4 regions of the Spirillospora sp. NPDC127506 genome follow, and region 1 is predicted to be linked to each of the others. Evidence: riboswitches for the same ligand, from Rfam matches in the RefSeq annotation. Region 1 holds a riboswitch; each other region holds the start of a gene.

Region 1 (4,569 bases):
CTCTGCGTGGACAGCCCGTACCGGCGCAGCACCGACTCGCGCCACACGTCGAACGGCAGCCCGGCGACGCGCAGCAGCGCCGTCAGCGCCGCCGCCGCGACCATGACCTTGAGGGGGCGGCGCCGGGTGCGGGCGGTGACCAGGCCGATGAAGCGGGCGCCGAGCGGCGTGAAACCGAGGACGAGGATCACCGCGACGCCGGCCAGGAGCCCCGCGTACGCGGGCGGGTTGACGGCCGAGTCGAACGCCCTGGAGCGGGCGATCTCGGCCGGCGTGAAGTCGAGCGCGGGATCGGCCCGCACGCGGCCGCCGGGCACATGCCCCGGCAGCGGGTTCCACGGGGTGGTCAGCGCGAGGACGGCCGCGACGGCGGCGAACAGCACGGCGGCGGCGACGGCCGCGGCGACGCGGGGCCGCCGCGCCCGCGCGGCACCGGACGCTCCGCCCTCCGCGCTCTCGCCCCGCGCCTCGCCCGCCCGCTCGTCCGCCCGTTCGTCCGCCAGGTCCTTCATGGGGGGACGGCCCCCGGCGTCCTCCGGATCGCTTCGCTCGCTCATCTGAGCAGCTCCTTCTTCACGTAGTCGCGCCAGAGGGCGGTGAAGCGGTCCCGGGTGAGACCGAGCACGTCGCGCAGCGCGGCGGCCTCCGAGACGCGCCCGGCCGTCCGGTAGAGCCGGACGAGCGCCGCCTCACCGTACCGGTCGGCGACCATCCGGCAGGCGAGCCAGGACTCCTGGTACGCCTGGGACAGGCGCGGGGAGCCGCCCGCGAACGCGGCCGCCGCGGGCAGCGCGGCCGGGACCCGCCCCGCGGCGACCTCGCGGCGCAGCTCGCCCGCCGCCGACCGCACGCTGATCTTGACGCGCCGGTACCCGACGTAGTCGGCGAAGCCCTCGATGAGCCACAGCGGGGTCCGCCGGTCGCGGGCGCCGCCCATGGCGACGTGGGTCAGCTCGTGGGTGAGGACGACGTCGCGGCCGAGGCCGTTGAGGCGGCCGAAGGTGCCGGGGGAGACGATGACGCGGTCCTCGCCCCGGCCGGCGCCCGCCGCCGGCACGACGGTCGCGAGCGCGGCGATCTCGTCGAGGCTCTGGCCGGGGCCCGCGAGCGCCGACGCGAGGGCCGTGTCCGCGGGGACGAGGGCGACGACCCGCTGCGCCCACCCGCGGCCGACGACGCTCGTGACGACGGGCACGGCGGCGTCCAGGCGCTCGGCGATGCCTTCGAGGCCGCCCGCGTCGCCTATGACGAGGCCGGCGCGGCCCTTCACCACGCTCAGGGGGCCGCCGTCCCAGATGCAGGCGTCGTCGGTGAGCCCGTGGGACGCTCCGTCCCCGACGACCGTCCAGGAGCCCGAGCGCGGCGCCAGGGCGAGGTAGCGGGTGCGGGCCGCGTAGCCCCTGTCGTAGCCGCGCAGCCTGTAGCGCATCTCCGTGCGGACGACGGCGCCCCTCCCGTCCGCCGCCTGGGTGGCGACGACGCGCTCCTGCCAGCCCTCCAGGGGAAGCCTGCGGAGGTTGTCGAACATGCGGGACTGGACGTCCTGGAACGCCCGGGGCGCACTGCCGACCGTGGCGAGGAAGGCGGCGCGGTCGCCGTCCCGCACGGCTCGCGCGCGGTTGGCGAAGAGGGGGGCGGCGGCCTCGGGCGCGAACGCCCCGGCCGCGCCGGACGGATCGCCGCGGGAGGCGCGGTCCCGCGGCGGCGCGCCGCCGCCCGGCCGGGCGCCGAGGAGGCCGGCGCCGCCCGCCAGCAGCGCGGCGGCGCCGCCCGTGCCGAGGGCGAGGACCCTGCGCCGCGACAGGGAGCCCCCGCGCTCCGGACCGTCCTCCATGGCCGCGATCCTATGCAGCCCGCGCCGCCCGGAGCGCCGTCATGACCGGTAGTCGGGGTATCCGTAGCCGACGACGTCGTCGGCCGAGCGCTTCTTGATCTTGACGGCGTTGCCGGTGTTGCCCTCGACGGCCTCGATGGTGTCGCCGTCGATCTTCTTGACCACGATGCCGACGTGCCGGATGTCCTTGACGGCCTTGCCGCCGCTCCACGCGTAGAAGACGATCGCGCCGGGCCGCGGCTCGGTGCCCCAGCGGCCGTGCTGCCGGAACCAGCGGGCGTGGGCGACCGTCCAGGCGTCGATGCCGATCTGGTCGGTGAAGCCGAGCTGCTCGCCGACCCAGGAGACGAACATGTCGCACCACTGCGCGTCGCTGTAGCCGCTGATGGAGCCGCCGTCGCGGGCGACGGTCTCCTTGGCGCGGGCGGTGCCCATGTACCACTTCTGGAACTTGGTCTCGCCGCCGCCGTCCTCGGTGACGCCCACCTGCGACTTGGCGATCTCGATGGCCTCCTCGGCGGTGGGCCGCGCGTCCCCGGACTTCCCGGGGGCGGCCGCCTTCGGCTTCTTCGCCGGCCCGCCCCGCGGGCGCTGGCCGTCCGGGCTCTTCCCGGGCTTCCCGGGGGCCTTCTCCGCCGTCCGGGCCGATCTGTCCTTGGACGCGCCCTTGGACGAGCCGCCGGCGGCCTTCTTCGCCGTGGTGACGCCGGCCGCCGCGGCGGTCGCCGGCGCGGAGGCGAACGGCAGGACGGACGCCTGCGCGGTGGCCGCGGCGGTGCCGAGGACGGCGGCGCCGACGAGCACGCCGCCGGTCGTCCGCCAGGTGACGGACAGGGTGGAGGGCTTGCGGTGCTTGCCCGCGGTCTTCTTGCGATGTGCGCCTGGCACGGGGGGACATCTCCTCGACTTCCATGCCGCCTACCGGGTTAGCTGACGGGTTCGGGCGTGGAAGCCGCCCTACGGCCGCCCATGGCGGGCATGCCGATTCACCCCGAAAAAGGACACGATGGGTCCCCGGCTCCGCGTCCGGGCGCGCGTGTGCGCGCGGCGGACCGCGGACTCGGCGGTGGCGTGCCGGAGGGCACGCCGGTTCGGATGGGGGCTCCGCGGGACGGGGGCGTCCGCGGAGTGCAGTGTGCTCGGGCGTGGCCGCGCGTCGGGCGGCCACGCCCAGGCAACGCTGCGGAACTCACTCCTTCGTTCTTCCAGACGCCTACCGGGTTAGCTGACGGGTTCGGGCGTGGAAGTGGCCCTACGGCGGGCTCTACCGGAACGGGGCCGGGAGAGACGCACCGATTCACCCCGGGTGCCGGAATGCCCGTCCGGGAGGTCTCCCGGACTCCGGCGGTGTGGGTCCCCGGTTCCGCGTTGACGCGGACTCGGCGCTGCCGCTGCGTTCCTGGGGGCGAGATGGGGCCCGGCGCGGGACCTGTCTCCCGCGTGCGAACGAGCGGCTCCTGATGTTGTGCGCGGACGCCGGCCGTTGCCGGGGCGTCCTGGGGGCCTGACCCGCGAGGACCGCCGTGGCTGCGCTCTCAGCGCCATGCACGCCGTGAGCGTGCGCACGGTGGCCGGGCCGGCCGCGGTCCGGGGGCGGACCGCCGCGGCACCGTCCGGTGCCGCTGGACGGCACGTGGATCGTGTCGCCCGGGGAGGGAGGACGGCGCGTGGCTCGCGCCGCCGGTACGCGGCGGCTGGATGCGCCGCGTGGGACCGAGGCGCCTGGTGGGCGCCGCGGGGCCACGGCGTCTGGAGGGCGCCGGGGTGGTGACAAGGTACCAAAGCCCCAACAGAAGGCAAACCCCCCAAAATCAACAACGGACCAGGTCAGACCTGGTCCGTCGTCGGGGAGAGCTCCGTCACACCCGCGGGGGGCGTGCGGGGCGGGGCGTCAGGGGCGCCCGGCGCCGTAGTAGTTGCTCAGGTAGTAGCCCGAGGTGATGCTGACCACCTCGACGGTCTTGCCGGTGCGCGGGGCGTGGATCATCTTGCCGCCGCCCACGTACATGCCGACGTGGCCGAGGCCGCTGAAGAAGACCAGGTCGCCGGGCTGCAGGTCGCTCTTCGCCACCCGCTTGGTCGCGGCGTACTGCGAGTTGGTCGTGCGGGTGATGTTGACCCCCGCGGCCGCCCACGCCTTCATCGTGAGGCCGGAGCAGTCGTAGGAGTTCGGGCCCTCGGCGCCGTACTGGTACGGCTTGCCGAGCTGCGCGTAGGCGAAGTCGAGCGCCTTGCGGGCCGGGCCGCTGGCCGGGCCGTTGTAGGTGCCGCCGGTGCCGCCCGAGGACCCGCCGGAGGAGGTGCCGCCGCCGAGGCTGCGCAGCAGCTTCTTCTGCTTGGCGACCTCCTTGTCGAGCTTGTTCTTCTTCGCCTGCAGCTCCTTGGTCTTGGCCTTGACCTCGTCGAGGGCGGTCTTGGCCTGCGACTCCTCGCGGCGGAGCCGCTGGGCGGTCGCGAGGAACTGGGTGAGCTGGGAGCTGCGCTCGTGCGACAGGTGGGAGAACACGGCCGCCTGGTCGAGGATCGCCTGCGGGTCCTTGCTGCCGACGAAGCCCGTCACGTCCGCGGAGTCGCCGTTCTTGTAGGCGGCGGCCGCCATCTGGGCGATCTTGGAGCGCTGCTCCTCGAAGGCCGCCTGCTCCCGCTTGGCCGCGTCCGCCGCGTTGTCGAACTTCTTCTTGGCGACCTTGAGCTTCTCCCGGAGCTGGTTGTACTGCTCGACCAACTGGTCCGTC
Region 2 (4,569 bases), on a different contig from region 1:
CCTCGCCGAGGCGGGCGACGATCCGGTGGCGCGGGCGCTCCTGGACGGGACGCTCGACTCCTGCGCCCACCTGGTGCCGGTCAGGGGGCCCGACGGGGCCGTGGCCGACTTCCTCTACGCCGATCTCAACGACGCCACGCGGGACATGTTCGGGCGGGGCCGGGAGGAGCTGACCGGCCGGCGGCTGCTGCGCACGGATCCGGGCGCCGCGCTCAGCGGGCTCTTCGACGAGTACACCAGGGTGCTGGAGACCGGGACGCCGATGGAGCGCCCCTCGTTCATGTACTCCACCGCCCAGGGGGGCCTGTCCAGGTCGTCCCGGATGAGCGTGCGATGCGTCCGGGTGCCGACCGGGGTGTGCGTCACGTGGCGGTACCACTTCGCCGAGGACCGGGTGGCGCGGCGGCTGGAGCGGGTGGAGCGGCTGGCGCTGATCGGGTTCGGCGAGTGGGACCTGGCCACCGGCGAGGCGGACTGGACGCCGCAGATGCGCGCCAACTACGGCCTCGGCCCCGACGACGTGCCGCCGATGCCGCACGACCTGCCGAAGGCCGTGGCGGACGACGACCTCCCGCTGGTGGAGGAGGCCGTCCAGACGATGTTCTCCCGCCGCGAGCCGGTGGAGGCCGAGCACCGGGTGATCGGGCCGGACGGGACGCCGCGGCATCTGTGGCTGTTCGCCGAGCCGGTGCTGGGCGACTCCGGGCTGCCGATCTCGATCAATGTCGTCTCGCAGGACATCACCCGGCGGCGCGGCGTGGAGCGGGCGCTCGCCGAGACCCGCCGGCAGATGCTGAAGCAGCAGGCGCGGACGGCGCAGGAGCGGAAGGTGGCGGTGACGCTGCGCCGCGCGATCCTGCCGGACGAGGACGAGGTGGAGCAGCTGCCGGGCCTCGGCATGGCGGTCCGGAGCCTGGCGGCGGAGAGCACCGCCCGCATCGGCGGGGACTGGTTCGCGACCCGGGCGCTGCCGGACGGCCGGGGGCTGTTCGCCATCGGGGACGCGGCCGGGCACGGGCTCCCGGCGGCGGCGGCGATGGCGCGGACCCGGAACGGGCTGCTCGGCCTCGCCTGCACGGGCGAGCCGGCGGGACGGCTGGTGGACTGGCTGAACGAGCTGGTCGGCACCATGGACCCGCCCGCCACGGGCACGGCGATCGTCGCGCACTTCGACCCGTCCCGCCGGGTGCTGGCGTGGACGTGCGCGGGCCATCCGCCGCCGATCCTGGTGCGGGAGGGCCGGGCGGCGCCGCTGGAGGTGGTCCGCGACCCGATGCTCGGCGCGATGCCCTGGCAGTACACGACGATCACCACCCGCCTGCACCCGGGGGACCTGCTGTTCCTCTACACCGACGGCCTGGTGGAGCGCAGGGACGCGGACCTGGACGAGCGCATCGGCCGCCTCACCGAGATCCTGCAGGACTCCTCGCTGCGCCCGGACCTGGCCCTGGACGAGGTGCTGGCGCGGATGGAGTTCGACCGGGCGGCGGACGACACCACCCTGTTCGCCCTGCTCGTCGAGTGACCGACCCCACGCGCCCGCCCGCGAGGGGCGCCCGTGTGAGGTACGACTCATAGTGACCGGCGGCGAGGGCCGGTGCGCGGCGGTCCGCCGGGCGCCGGCCCTCGCCCGGTGAGCGTTCTTTACCCTTTGCCCATCGGCCGGTAAGTCCCATGGGCAAAGGGCTGAGGGCCGGTCGGGGAAAGATCGGGAACACCCCGGGGCCGGACGCTGTTGGTGAATCCTTGGAAGGGCATTGAGCGGGCATAACCGAGGTTTGTGCCTGGTTTGCTTTTCTTGAGAAGGTTGCTACCTTCTATCCGAATCCCGCAGCGCGCCCCATGCGTTGCCGCCGGCCGCGCCCAGTGCGGCCGATGATCGCGGAGCGGCACCCGCACGCGATGCGCGCCCGACGATGCGCGCCCCCCTCACCGAGACCAGTCGCTGAGGCAAATCCGAATAGTCAGCACCGCGTCCGCGGTGCGAGGCCGAGTCCGTCCCGGTCGCCACGACCGGACGGAGCCGGGGACCCAACGTTCCAGGGGTGAATCGGCGCGTCCAGAGCCGCGCCGTAGGGCTGCTTCCATGCCCGAATCCGTCAGCTAACCCGGTAGGCGCCATGGAAGACAAGGAGATTCCCTGCATGTCCGGTCGTTTCGATCGACTTTCGCTCAACCGCTTCTCGTCCGAGGACAAGGCCGTCGGCGCCGCCGTCGGGGCCGTCCTCGCCGGCGCCGTCGGGCTCGCCGTGCTGAACCCCCTCGCCGGTGGCAGCGCCGCGGCCGACGCGCCCGCCCAGGCCGCCGCCGCGAAGGGCGCCGCCGCCTCGCAGACGTCCGCGAAGACGAGCGCGGCCGAGGCCCGCGAGGCCGGCTACAAGGTGCCGCCGCGCGACGTGAAGCCGTCCGAGGTCATCAAGCTGGCCCAGAAGCAGGTCGGCATCAGCGAGGGCAAGGGCGGTCAGACCAAGTTCCACAAGTGGTACGTCTCGACCCCGCACGCCAAGGCCACCGCCAAGCGCGACGGCGGCTTCTCGGTCAAGGCCTACAACGGCGCCCAGTGGTGCGACATGTTCGTTTCCTGGCTCGGCGCCCAGACCGGCGTGAAGAACATGGGCTGGGACGCCTACACCGTCCAGCACGCCAGCTGGTTCAAGAAGACCGACCGCTGGGGCCACAAGCCCAAGCCGGGCGCCGTCGTGTTCTTCGACTGGCAGAACGGCTCCAAGGGCGGCATCGGTGACATCGACCACGTCGGCCTCGTCGTGAAGGACAACGGCGGCGGCAAGGTCAAGACCATCGAGGGCAACAGCAACAACGAGGTGGAGAAGAAGATCCGCGACAAGTCGCAGATCGTGGGCTACGGCTACCCCGACTACGCCTCCTGACCCTCCCCGCACCCGAAGGCGCCCGGCTCCCCGGCCGGGTGCCTTCGGGCTTTCCGGGCGGTCTGCCCCCATGTCTCCGGTGAAGTCGGGTAATGCGAAGCGTTGACAGCCTTTGATCCCTCTTGGACCTCACTGAGGCTTTCCAGGAAAGGAATCCCTGGCGGACGCGCGTCCGGCCGGCGCCCCGCGGCGCCCGGCTCGGTCCCCGGCGGAACGGGAGGGATGCCCATGCGGCTGCGCCCGGATGTCAGCGTGGTCGTGATCGCCTACAACGACGCCCGGCGGCTTCCCCGGGCGGTCGCCTCGTCGCTGGCGCAGTCGCTCGGCGGCGTGGAGACCGTGATCGTGGACGACGCCAGCACCGACGGCACGGGGGAGGTCGCCGACCGGCTCGCCGCCGCGCATCCGGGACGGGTCCGGGCCGTGCACCTGCCGGCCAACTCCGGCGGCTGCGGCCGTCCCCGCAACACCGGGATCGAGGCGTCGGCCGGGCGCTACCTGATGTTCCTCGACAGCGACGACCTGCTGGACCGGCACGCCTGCCTCAACCTGCTCGCCGCCGCCGAGAGCACCGGCGCCGACCTGGTCTCGGGGCTGTGCGACCGGATCTTCCTGGACGTCCCCGAGGGCGCGAAGGGGCGCATCCGCCCCTGGTATCCGTGGCTCTACCGGAACAGCGCCGTCTACGGGTCCCTGGCCGAGAACCCCGACCTGCTCTACGACACGCTCTCGACCAACAAGGCGTACCGGCGCGGCTTCCTGGAGGAGCACGGGCTGCGGTTCGTCGAGCGGCTGCACTACGAGGACCTGCTGTTCACCGCCGAGGCGTACCTGGCGGCCCGCCGGACCGCGCTGATCCCGCACCGCGTCTACCACTGGCACGTCCGGCAGCGGACGGCGGCGCCGTCGATCTCCAACCGGCGGGCCGAGCTGGCCAACTTCGCCGACCGGCTGGAGATCCACCGGCGCATCGACATGCTGTTCACGCTGCGCGGCGCGCACGAGCTGCGGCGCGCCAAGGACGTGAAGTTCGTCAACCACGACCTGCTGCTCTACCTGCGGGAGCTGCGCGACCGCGACGCCGGCTACCGGGACCGCTTCCTCGATCTCGCGGCCGCGTACCTGGCCGAGCTCGACCCGCGGGTCTTCGAGCTGGCCAACCCGATGCCCGCGATCGCCGCGTACCTGATCCGCGAGGGGGACCACGCGGCCGCGCTCGCCGCCGCCGAGTACCGGCCCGCCGAGCGGCCCGAACTGCGCGCGCGGCTGGTGGAGCGGGACGGGCGGGTCTTCTGGGGCGCGCACCGGCCGCGGGGGAGCCTCGGCCGCCGGGTCCTGGACGTGACCGGCTTCGGCTTCCACGTCCGCCCGCTGAAGGACGTGCGCCCGGCGAACACGGTGACGCGGCTGGAGATGCGGGGCGGCCGCCTCCACCTGGCCGGGCACGTGCTGAACCCGCTCGGCCGGATCCCCCCGGACGCGGACCTGGCCGCCACGCTGGAGTTCTGCGACCGGCGCCGCCGCGCGCGCAAGGCGCGGGCCCGCGCCGCGATCCGGCACGAGGGGGAGCGGCTGGCGTGGCGCGCCGAGCTCGACCCGGCCCGGCGGATCCGGCCGGTCGGGTTCATCGACCCCGTCTGGGACGTGCGGCTCCGCGTCCGGGCGGACGGCGAGGAGATCG
Region 3 (4,569 bases), on a different contig from region 1:
GACCGCCGGGAGCCCCGGGCTCCGATGGCCTCGTCATCTCGCCGCGCCAGGCCGCGTCCGGCCGGGCCGCCCACGATCAGAGAGGCCGGGAGAAGATGTTCCATTCCGTCGGCACGACCGGCTTTCCGACGGGCGGCTTCGATCCGGCCGTTCTCCGCTCCCTGACGGAGGCCGAGGCCGCCGTCGCCGCGAAGGTCTGCTCGTAGAGCCGCAATGGCGCACGTGCGCCATACCGGCAAGTAATGTGCAACGCCGTTCCGGCTCTCCCAGAACGTCCGCCCAGGGCCTCTCTCATTGGTGCGGCGGTGCACATTTCCCGCTGACCTGCGCATTCGCGGTGAATTCCAGCTGAAGGGCTCACTCCCGAGTGCGGAGGCGGGGTCGACGCCGGCTCCTTTCCGCGTTGACCGCCCGCGGCGGTCTTGAGCAGGGTTGACCCCTGCTCGGCCGAGCACGGCGGAGCGGACGCGCACGCGCGCGGAGATCACCGGCCGATCGGACCCTGGGGAACGGCGGCCGTGCGAGCCGAGGAGAAACGGGGGCGCGCCGATGAGCGGTCGGAAGAGCGGCGGGCCGCGCCGCACGATGGCGAAGGCGGCTTTCATCGTGCTCGCGTGCGCGGGGGCCTGCGCGGCGGGACGGGTGCTGGGCGGCGACTGGTACTGGGGCGGGTTCGCCGGCGCCATGGTGCTGATCGCGGCGATCGTGGGGCGCGGTGCGCGCCGTCCCTCGGTGCAGACAACGGTCAACGCGGCGGGCCGCGACATCAACACCACCAACGTGCGCAAAACCCGCCTCAACATCAACACGGGCGGGGTGACCGCCGTCCTGGGGGCGGTGCTCATCGTCGTCGTCGACGGCCTGCTCGTGGCGCACGTCTCGACGCAGGTTCCCGGGGGACGGTTCTACGAGCCGTCCGAACCGGTGCAGGCGGTCGGCGCTCCGGCCACGGCGCGCGCGCCGGTCTTTTTGCGCGACCTGCCGAGCAGCCAGCTGCACGAGCCCCAGACCGGCTGGTTCAGGCGCCGCGGCGCGCGCATCACCGGCCGGCCCTGCGCCAGGAGCGTCTACGTCGCGCTCAGTGTGATCGGCCGACCCGCCACCATCACTCTGACGACCGCCGCGAAATACTCGCGCTTCAAGGCGCTGGCGGGCGTCCCGGACGAGGATCCGCCCAACGTGACCATCGAATTCACCCTGCTGGGCGACGACAAGGTCGTGGCGACGAGGAACGCCGGCCCGCGCAAGCCCGCGGTCTTCGACGAGGACATCTCCCCCTACACCACGCTCAACCTGCGAACCGCCCTGATCGCGGCGGAGAACGGCACCGAGCCGCCGGACAAGTCGCACGACGCGGTCTGGGGCGACGCGCAGCTCGTGCCGTCCGGCGGCACGACCGACGGCTGCCTGAGCACGGGCTGAGCCCGGCGCCGCCCCCTCAGAAGATGATGAACATCATCCGGTAGCGGCCGCCCCGGTAGAGGTAGCGGGCGTAGAGGGCGGAGAGCCCGGCGATCAGGAGCCCGAGCAGACCGGTGCCGACCAGGTCGTGGGCGAGGAAGAACAGGCTCCCCATGAGGAGGAGCACGGTCACGCCGCACCAGTACCAGAAGTAGAACCCCATGTAGGTGGTGGCGGGCCGGGACGCGGGCGCACCGGGGCCGGGCGGGTGGACCGGCCGGCCACCCGTCTGGTACTGCCTGCCGTCGTCATGGGCCACGGCTGCTCCATTCATCGGTGGGTGAGGTGCCCTTCTCGCCGCCGAACGCGGCACCGGCCCGGGCGTTCAGGTCCCGGCCGGCGGGACCTGACCAGCCCACCAGGAGGCCGCTCCCTATGAACGAAAGGCTGGACACCTCTGGAATCCGCTGAATGTCCCGCAGGTCCGGCTCCCCGCCGTGGCGTAGATCACGGAGCCGAGCCGGGAGCGGCCGGGAACGCCCGCCGCGAGGGGCTTGGAGGCGTTGGCGGACAGGTGCGTCAGGGGGTTGAGCTGGGGGTTTGATTTTGCGGGAGTTTGCCTTGGCTTGGCGATCTGCGTTAGCTTGGCGCCCGGCAAGGCGCTCACCAGGCGTTCTTGTCCCGTCCGGCACACGGATGGACGGGCGACACGATCCACGTGTCGCGCGGCCCTGAGGCGGTCGCCTCGGAAGGGCCTTACAACATCAGCGCCGCTCTTTCGCCGCATGGGACAGGGGTCCCGTGCACGGGGCCGACGTGCCCTCAGGATCGCAGCGGCAACCGCCGAGTCCGCCGTCGCGCGGAGCCGGGGACCCACCCTCACTGGGGTGAATCGGCCTCTCCCATGGCCGTAGGGCGACTTCCACGCCCGAACCCGTCAGCTAACCCGGTAGGCGGCTCATGGAAGAAGGAGCCCCCCTTTGAAAGGCAAGCACAGCAAACGTTCGGGCCGTCGCGGCCTGAGCCCCAGCGCCAACGGCGCACTGGTCGGCCTCGCCGTGTTCGGTGTGGCGGCCACGACCGTGCACGCGGCGGACGCACCGGACGACGGCAGCGCCGCGGTCGCCGCCGTCCACACGGTTCCGAAACCGCGCAAGGCCGCGCCCGTCGAACGGGAGAAGGACGAGCGGTCGCGGGTCATCGAGCGGGCCAAGACGTGGAACCCGCACTCCGCGGACCGGGTGCCCTACAGCCAGACCGGCTACCGCGACGGCTACCGGAGGGACTGCTCGGGATTCGTCTCCATGGCCCTGCGGCTGCCGAAGCCGGGGCCGAACACGGTCGGGCTGACGTCGTCGCGGTACACCGAGCGCATCAAGATGTCGGAGCTCAAGAAGGGCGACCTCGTCATGGACGCCCAGGGCACCAACACCACGCGGCACGTCGTCATCTTCGAGAAGTGGGCCGACAAGGAGCACACGGAGTACTGGGCGTACGAGCAGCGGGGACGGTACGGCACCGACCACCGGACGCGCGACTACGGCCTGGACCCCGGCAGCGAGTACAAGGCCTACCGGCCGGTCAAGCTCAAGGACGCCTGACGAGCGTCCCGGCCCGGAGAGTGGGGCCGATCCCCCGCTCTCCGGGCGGTCCGGTCAGGTGTCGCGTATCGCCCTGATGGACTCCTTCAGGGAGCCGACGGTGGCCATGACCGCGGTCGGCTCGTAGCCGCAGTGCGCCATGCAGTTGGCGCAGCGCGGGTCCCGGCCCCGGCCGTAGGCGTCCCAGTCGGTCTCGTCGAGGAGTTCCTGGTAGGTCTGGGCGTAGCCGTCCGACATCAGGTAGCAGGGGCGCTGCCAGCCGAAGAGGGAGTAGGACGGGATCGCCCACGCCGTGCAGGGGAAGTCGACCTTGCCCTCCAGGAAGTCCAGGAAGAGCGGCGAGTGGTTGAGCCGCCAGCGCTTGCGGTTCCCGTCGGCGAACGCCTTGCTGAACAGCTCGCGGGTCTCCTGGACGCCGAGGAAGTGCTCCTGGTCGGGCGCCTTGTCGTAGGCGTACCCCGGCGAGATCATCATCTCGTCGACCTGCAGGTCGTCGTTCAGGTAGTTCATCACGTCGATGACGCTCTGCGGCGTGTCCGTGTTGAAGATCGTCGTGTTGGTGGTGACCCGGAACCCGCGCCGCTTGCACTCCTTCACGGCGGCGACGGCGGCGTCGAAGACGCCCTCCTTGCAGACGGACTCGTCGTGCCGCTCCCGCAGCCCGTCGATGTGCACCGCCCACGCGAAGTACGGCGACGGCTTGAACTTGTCGATGTGGCGGGGAATGAGCACCGCGTTGGTGCACAGGAAGACGAACTTCTTGCGCTTCACGAGCTCGTCCACGATCTCGTGGATCTTCGGGTGCATGAGCGGTTCACCGCCGGCGATGGACACCATCGGCGCGCCGCACTCCTCGATGGCGGCGACCGCCTGCTCGACCGGCATGCGCCTTTTCAGGACGTCGGCCGGATGCTGGATCTTCCCGCATCCCGCGCAGGCGAGGTTGCACGCGAACAGCGGTTCCAGCTCGACGATCAGGGGGAACTTCTCCCGGCCGCGGAGCTTGTTGCGGAGGATGTAGGTCCCGATGCGAAGGCTCTGGCGAAGCGGCATGCTCATTGTGTTCGGACCTCCTTTGGCAAGGTGAATTCGGTCGTCTCCACCGTGACCGTGTGCTCCTTGATCTCGACCGGCCCGAGCCCGCGCAGGACGTCGACGACCGCGTCCAGCACGGCCGGCGGGGCGGACGCGCCCGCGGTCAGGCCGACGACGCGGGCGCCCCTGAGCCGCCCGAGCGGGACGTCCGCGGGACCGTCGACGAGGACGGCGGGCGTGCCCCGGCTCTCGGCCACCTCGACGAGGCGGCGGGAGTTGGACGAGTTCGCCGAGCCGACGACGAGCACGAGGTCGCTGTCGCGGGCGACGCCGGCGACGGCCCGCTGCCGATTGGTGGTGGCGTAGCAGATGTCGTCGGTGTGCGGGCCGACCGCGTCCGGGAACCGGCCGGTGATGGCGGCCGCCACCTCGCCCGCCTCGTCGGCGGCGAGGGTGGTCTGGGTGAGGTAGGCGACGGGCCGGCCGGCCGGCAGGGACGCCACGTCGTCCGGCGTCTCGACCAGGACGGTCG
Region 4 (4,569 bases), on a different contig from region 1:
GGCGCCACTCGACGGTCTGGCTCGACCCGTCCGGCACGGCCTGGGTGCGGGACGAGGGCTCCACCAACGGGACGTTCGTCAACGGCGAGCGGCTCCCCCGCGGCGTGGAGGCGCCTCTCCGCGACGGCGACCAGCTCCGCCTGGCCGCCGACGTGACGGGGACCGTCCAGCTGAAGTGACCCGCATGCAAGGAGGCGGCCCCGCGGTTCTCGGAACCGCGGGGCCGCCTCCTTCGCGCTCAGGCCGCTCGCCGGCGGGTCAGCCGGCGCGCTTGGTGCGGGCGCGCATGCGCTCGCGCTCCTTGGCGTCCAGCACGACCTTGCGGATGCGGACGTTCGCGGGCGTCACCTCGACGCACTCGTCCTCGCGGCAGAACTCCAGCGCCTCCTCCAGCGACAGGATCCGCGGCGGGGTGAGCCGCTCCAGCTCGTCGCCGGTGGACGACCGCATGTTCGTGAGCTTCTTCTCCTTGGTGATGTTGACGTCCATGTCGTCGGCACGGGAGTTCTCCCCGACGATCATGCCCTCGTACACCTCGGTGCCCGGCCCGACGAAGAACGTGCCGCGCTCCTGCAGGTTCGTGATCGCGTAGGCGGTGGCGGCGCCCGCGCGGTCGGCGACCAGCGACCCGGACGGGCGGGTGCGCAGCTCGCCGAACCAGGGCTCGTAGCCCTCGAAGACGTGGTGCGCCATGCCGGTGCCGCGCGTCTCGGTCATGAACTCGGTGCGGAACCCGATCAGGCCGCGCGCCGGGACGAGGAACTCCATCCGGACCCAGCCGGTGCCGTGGTTCGTCATGTGCTCCATGCGGCCCTTGCGGACGGCCATGAGCTGCGTGACGGCGCCGAGGTGCTCCTCGGGGATGTCGACGGTGAGCCGCTCGACCGGCTCGTGCTTCCGGCCGTCGATGGTCTTCGCGACGACCTGCGGCTTGCCGACGGTCAGCTCGTAGCCCTCGCGGCGCATGTTCTCGACGAGGATCGCGAGGGCCAGCTCGCCGCGGCCCTGCACCTCCCACGCGTCCGGGCGCTCGGTCGGCAGCACCCTGATCGACACGTTGCCGACCAGCTCGCGGTCGAGGCGGTCCTTGACCATGCGGGCGGTGACCTTGGTGCCCTTCTCGCGGCCGGCCATCGGCCCGGTGTTGGTGCCGATGGTCATGGAGATCGCGGGCTCGTCCACGGTGATCAGCGGCAGCGGGCGCGGGTCGTCGGGGTCGGCGATGGTGTCGCCGATCATGATCTCCGGGATGCCGGCGATCGCGATGATGTCGCCCGGCCCCGCGTCGTCGGCGGGCTTGCGGGTGAGCGCGTCCGTCATCAGCAGCTCGGTGATCTTGACGCGCTCGATGCTGCCGTCGTGCCGGCACCAGGCGACCTGCTGGCCCTTCTTGATCGTCCCGGCGTGGACGCGGCACAGCGCGATCCGGCCGAGGTAGCTGGAGGCGTCCAGGTTCGTCACGTGCGCCTGCAGCGGCGCGTCCGGGTCGTAGGACGGCGCCGGGATCGTCTCGGTGATGACCTGGAACAGCGGCTCCAGGTCGGCGCTGGCGGGCATCTCCCCGTCGGCGGGCTTGTCGAGCGACGCCCGCCCGGCCCGGCCGGACGCGTACACGATCGGGAAGTCGATCTGGTCCTCGTCGGCGTCGAGGTCCATGAACAGCTCGTACGTCTCGTCCACGACCTCGTCGATGCGGGCGTCGGGACGGTCGGTCTTGTTCACGACGAGGATCACCGGGAGCCGCGCGGCGAGCGCCTTGCGCAGCACGAACCGGGTCTGCGGGAGCGGCCCCTCGCTGGCGTCCACCAGCAGGACGACGCCGTCCACCATGGACAGCCCGCGCTCGACCTCGCCGCCGAAGTCGGCGTGGCCCGGGGTGTCGATGATGTTGATCGTCAGCCCGTTGTGCCGGACGGCGGTGTTCTTCGCGAGGATCGTGATGCCCTTCTCGCGCTCCAGGTCGTTGGAGTCCATGACCCGGTCGTCGACGTCCTGGTTCTCGCGGAAGGCCCCGGACTGCCAGAGCATTGCGTCGACCAGCGTCGTCTTCCCGTGGTCGACGTGGGCGACGATCGCTACGTTCCGGAGGTCGTCGCGGGTGGAGATGGGCATGCGGGTTACCTTGCGTGAGGTTTCAGGAGAGTCGCCGCAGAAAAGCGGCAGCACTCCATTCTACGCGCCGCGGTGCCCGGCCCATCCCGGCCGCGTCCTCCCACCCTTCACACGCGGTCACACGCGCCCCGATTCGCCAACTTTGCTCATCCTTTGTAATCTGCCCGAGATCCGGTCGTCCGGAGCCCCACTCCCCGGGGCTGCGACCGGCACGCCGAATCTCCCGCCCGCCGGGAGAACCGGGGACCCAACCCTCGGGGTGAATCGACGCGCCGCAGGGCGGTGCGCCGTAGGGCGACTCCTGGCCCGAACCCGTCAGCTAACCCGGTAGGCGCGTGAGGAGAGGAGAACACCGGCTTGGCACCGGACCCCCGCCGGCGGCGGCGCTTCGCGCCCGCCGCCACCGCCGCCCTGCTCCTGATCGGCCTCGGCGCCACCGCCCCCGTCGCCGCCCACGCCGCGCCGCCGCTCCGCCTGGCCGCCGCCGCGACCGCGCCCAGCCCGACGCCGACGACGGAGAAGGGCCTGCGCAAGAGCCTCAAGGCGCTGAACGAAGAGGCCGAGATCCTCACCGAGAAGTACAACAAGGCCCGGGTGGACCTGAAGGCGGCGCAGAAGGCCGAGCAGGACGCCGCCAAGAACGCGCAGGTGCTGCGCGCCCAGGCCGGCCCGGCCCGCGAGCAGCTCGGGCGGATGGCCGCCGCCACCTACATGGCCGGCGCCCCCGACGCGATCTTCGGCTCCGACGGCTCCGCCGAGGGGCTGACCGAGCGCGCCTACCTCACCCAGAACCAGGCCGCCGCCGTCAAGGCCCTGCAGAAGCAGATCCAGCGGGCCGACGCCGCCCAGCGCACCGCGGAGGCCAAGACCGCGCAGGTCAAGAAGGCGTGGGAGGACGCCAAGAAGGCGCGCGCGCAGGCCAAGGCCAAGGTCACCGAGGTGATGAAGCGCCTCGACAAGCTCTCCACCACGCACGCCCGCGACCCGCGCACCGGCCTCACCGCCAGCATCAAGGGCTCGGGCCTGCCCGCCAAGATGGCCCGCAAGGCCTACAGCAAGATCGGCTCCCCCTACGTGTGGGCGGCCGCCGGCCCGAACAGCTTCGACTGCTCCGGCCTCGTCGTGTGGGCCTACGCCCAGGTCGGCAAGCCCGGCCTGCCCCACTACACCGGCGACCTCTACCAGCTGGGCACGAAGGTGCCGCGCAGCCAGCTGCGCTCCGGGGACCTCGTGTACTTCGGCAGCAACCTGCACCACATGGGGATCTACCTGAGCGACGGCAAGTTCCTGCACGCTCCGCAGACCGGCGACGTGGTGAAGATCTCCAAGCTGTCGGACCGCTCCGACTACGCGGGCGCCAACCGCATCTCCTGACGGGCGCGGCGCCCCCACGGATGTCGGGGGCTTCCTGCGGCGCGGCGGGAAGCCCCCGAACTCATCCGCGCGATCCGACGCCCGGAGGGCGGCCGGGCCTCAGCTGAAGTGCTCCCGGGCGAGCAGGTCGATCACCGGGCGGTCGCCGGGGAGCCAGTCGACGTCGTAGAGCTCCGGCGGGGTCAGCCAGCGGAGGGCCAGGTGCTCCAGGGCCCGGGGCTCGCCCTCGATGATCTCGGCGGTCCAGACGCGCAGCAGCGCCCGCTCGCTGAGCGTCCAGTCGCCGCCGACGCGGCGGCCGAGCCGGATCTTGATCGCCAGTTCCTCGTCGCACTCGCGGACCAGCGCGTCCTCGTCGGACTCGCCCGGGTCGACCTTCCCGCCCGGCAGTTCCCAGCCGCCCGCCATGTGCGGCGGTTCGGCCCGCTGCGCGCTCAGCAGGCGCCCGCCGGCGATGATCGCCGCGCCCACGACCACGAGAGCGATGGCCATCAGCCCCTCTCCGTCATGGCGGCCTCCGGCCTGCCGCCGTCCCGTGCGGCGCCGACCAGCCGCGTCGCCTCCCGGACGATCTCCTCCAGGTGGCCGCCGTGCGCGCCGCGCCAGTAGACCTGCCCGCAGCCGGCGCAGCGGCCGTAGACGTCGTAGCTGCGGCGCGTCCCGGCTTCGAGGTCGCCCTCGACCTCGCGCTTGTCGACCGGGACGAGCTCGCCGTTGCAGGCGGTGCACCGCGTCCAGGGGCGCAGGACGGGCGCGAACCGGTCGAGGAGGTCGCGGAGCTGGTCGTCGGGCCGGGAGCCGCGGACGTAGGCGCCCGCCCAGAGGGCGCGGCGGCGGAGGAGGCCGCGGTCCTGGGTGAGCAGGACGCGGCGCTCCTCGTTGGCCTGGACGACCAGCGCCGGATCGTCCATGTCGTTGTGGTAGGCGGTGTCGAGGCCGAGGAGGCGCATGCGGCGCGCGAGCGTGCCGAGGTGGACGTCCAGCAGGAAGCGCGGTGCGTCCTGGCCCGGCTCCAGCGGGACGGGCTGGGGGCGCGGCACCGCCGCCACGTGCACCTCGTCGCCGGGGCGCGGGCGGGTGGAC

Evidence for each region. A riboswitch is a leader RNA that binds a small molecule or an ion and turns the genes downstream of it on or off. The one in region 1 is predicted to bind cyclic di-AMP.
Region 2: it holds a riboswitch for cyclic di-AMP, as region 1 does, so the genes downstream of both, ABTW95_RS07670 (CHAP domain-containing protein) here and ABTW95_RS12950 (CHAP domain-containing protein) in region 1, are expected to answer to the same signal.
Region 3: it holds a riboswitch for cyclic di-AMP, as region 1 does, so the genes downstream of both, ABTW95_RS00825 (NlpC/P60 family protein) here and ABTW95_RS12950 (CHAP domain-containing protein) in region 1, are expected to answer to the same signal.
Region 4: it holds a riboswitch for cyclic di-AMP, as region 1 does, so the genes downstream of both, ABTW95_RS05780 (C40 family peptidase) here and ABTW95_RS12950 (CHAP domain-containing protein) in region 1, are expected to answer to the same signal.

What each region holds. Positions count from the first base shown of each region.
Region 1 is NZ_JBEORG010000010.1:93,201-97,769, reverse strand. Features, by position in the region: gene ABTW95_RS12960 (M48 family metallopeptidase) at 1-557, opposite strand, end outside; gene ABTW95_RS12955 (hypothetical protein) at 554-1,834, opposite strand; gene ABTW95_RS12950 (CHAP domain-containing protein) at 1,874-2,722, opposite strand; cyclic di-AMP (ydaO/yuaA leader) riboswitch at 2,734-2,877, opposite strand; cyclic di-AMP (ydaO/yuaA leader) riboswitch at 3,030-3,229, opposite strand; gene ABTW95_RS12945 (C40 family peptidase) at 3,726-4,569, opposite strand, start outside.
Region 2 is NZ_JBEORG010000005.1:102,911-107,479, reverse strand. Features, by position in the region: gene ABTW95_RS07675 (SpoIIE family protein phosphatase) at 1-1,525, shown strand, start outside; cyclic di-AMP (ydaO/yuaA leader) riboswitch at 1,996-2,133, shown strand; gene ABTW95_RS07670 (CHAP domain-containing protein) at 2,145-2,888, shown strand; gene ABTW95_RS07665 (bifunctional glycosyltransferase/CDP-glycerol:glycerophosphate glycerophosphotransferase) at 3,117-4,569, shown strand, end outside.
Region 3 is NZ_JBEORG010000001.1:190,332-194,900, reverse strand. Features, by position in the region: gene ABTW95_RS00835 (NPCBM/NEW2 domain-containing protein) at 550-1,422, shown strand; gene ABTW95_RS00830 (hypothetical protein) at 1,439-1,720, opposite strand; cyclic di-AMP (ydaO/yuaA leader) riboswitch at 2,233-2,373, shown strand; gene ABTW95_RS00825 (NlpC/P60 family protein) at 2,382-3,002, shown strand; gene hpnH (adenosyl-hopene transferase HpnH) at 3,057-4,061, opposite strand; gene ispH (4-hydroxy-3-methylbut-2-enyl diphosphate reductase) at 4,058-4,569, opposite strand, start outside.
Region 4 is NZ_JBEORG010000003.1:292,495-297,063, forward strand. Features, by position in the region: gene ABTW95_RS05770 (FHA domain-containing protein) at 1-179, shown strand, start outside; gene typA (translational GTPase TypA) at 259-2,112, opposite strand; cyclic di-AMP (ydaO/yuaA leader) riboswitch at 2,315-2,462, shown strand; gene ABTW95_RS05780 (C40 family peptidase) at 2,470-3,486, shown strand; gene ABTW95_RS05785 ((deoxy)nucleoside triphosphate pyrophosphohydrolase) at 3,586-3,978, opposite strand; gene ABTW95_RS05790 (Mut7-C RNAse domain-containing protein) at 3,978-4,569, opposite strand, start outside.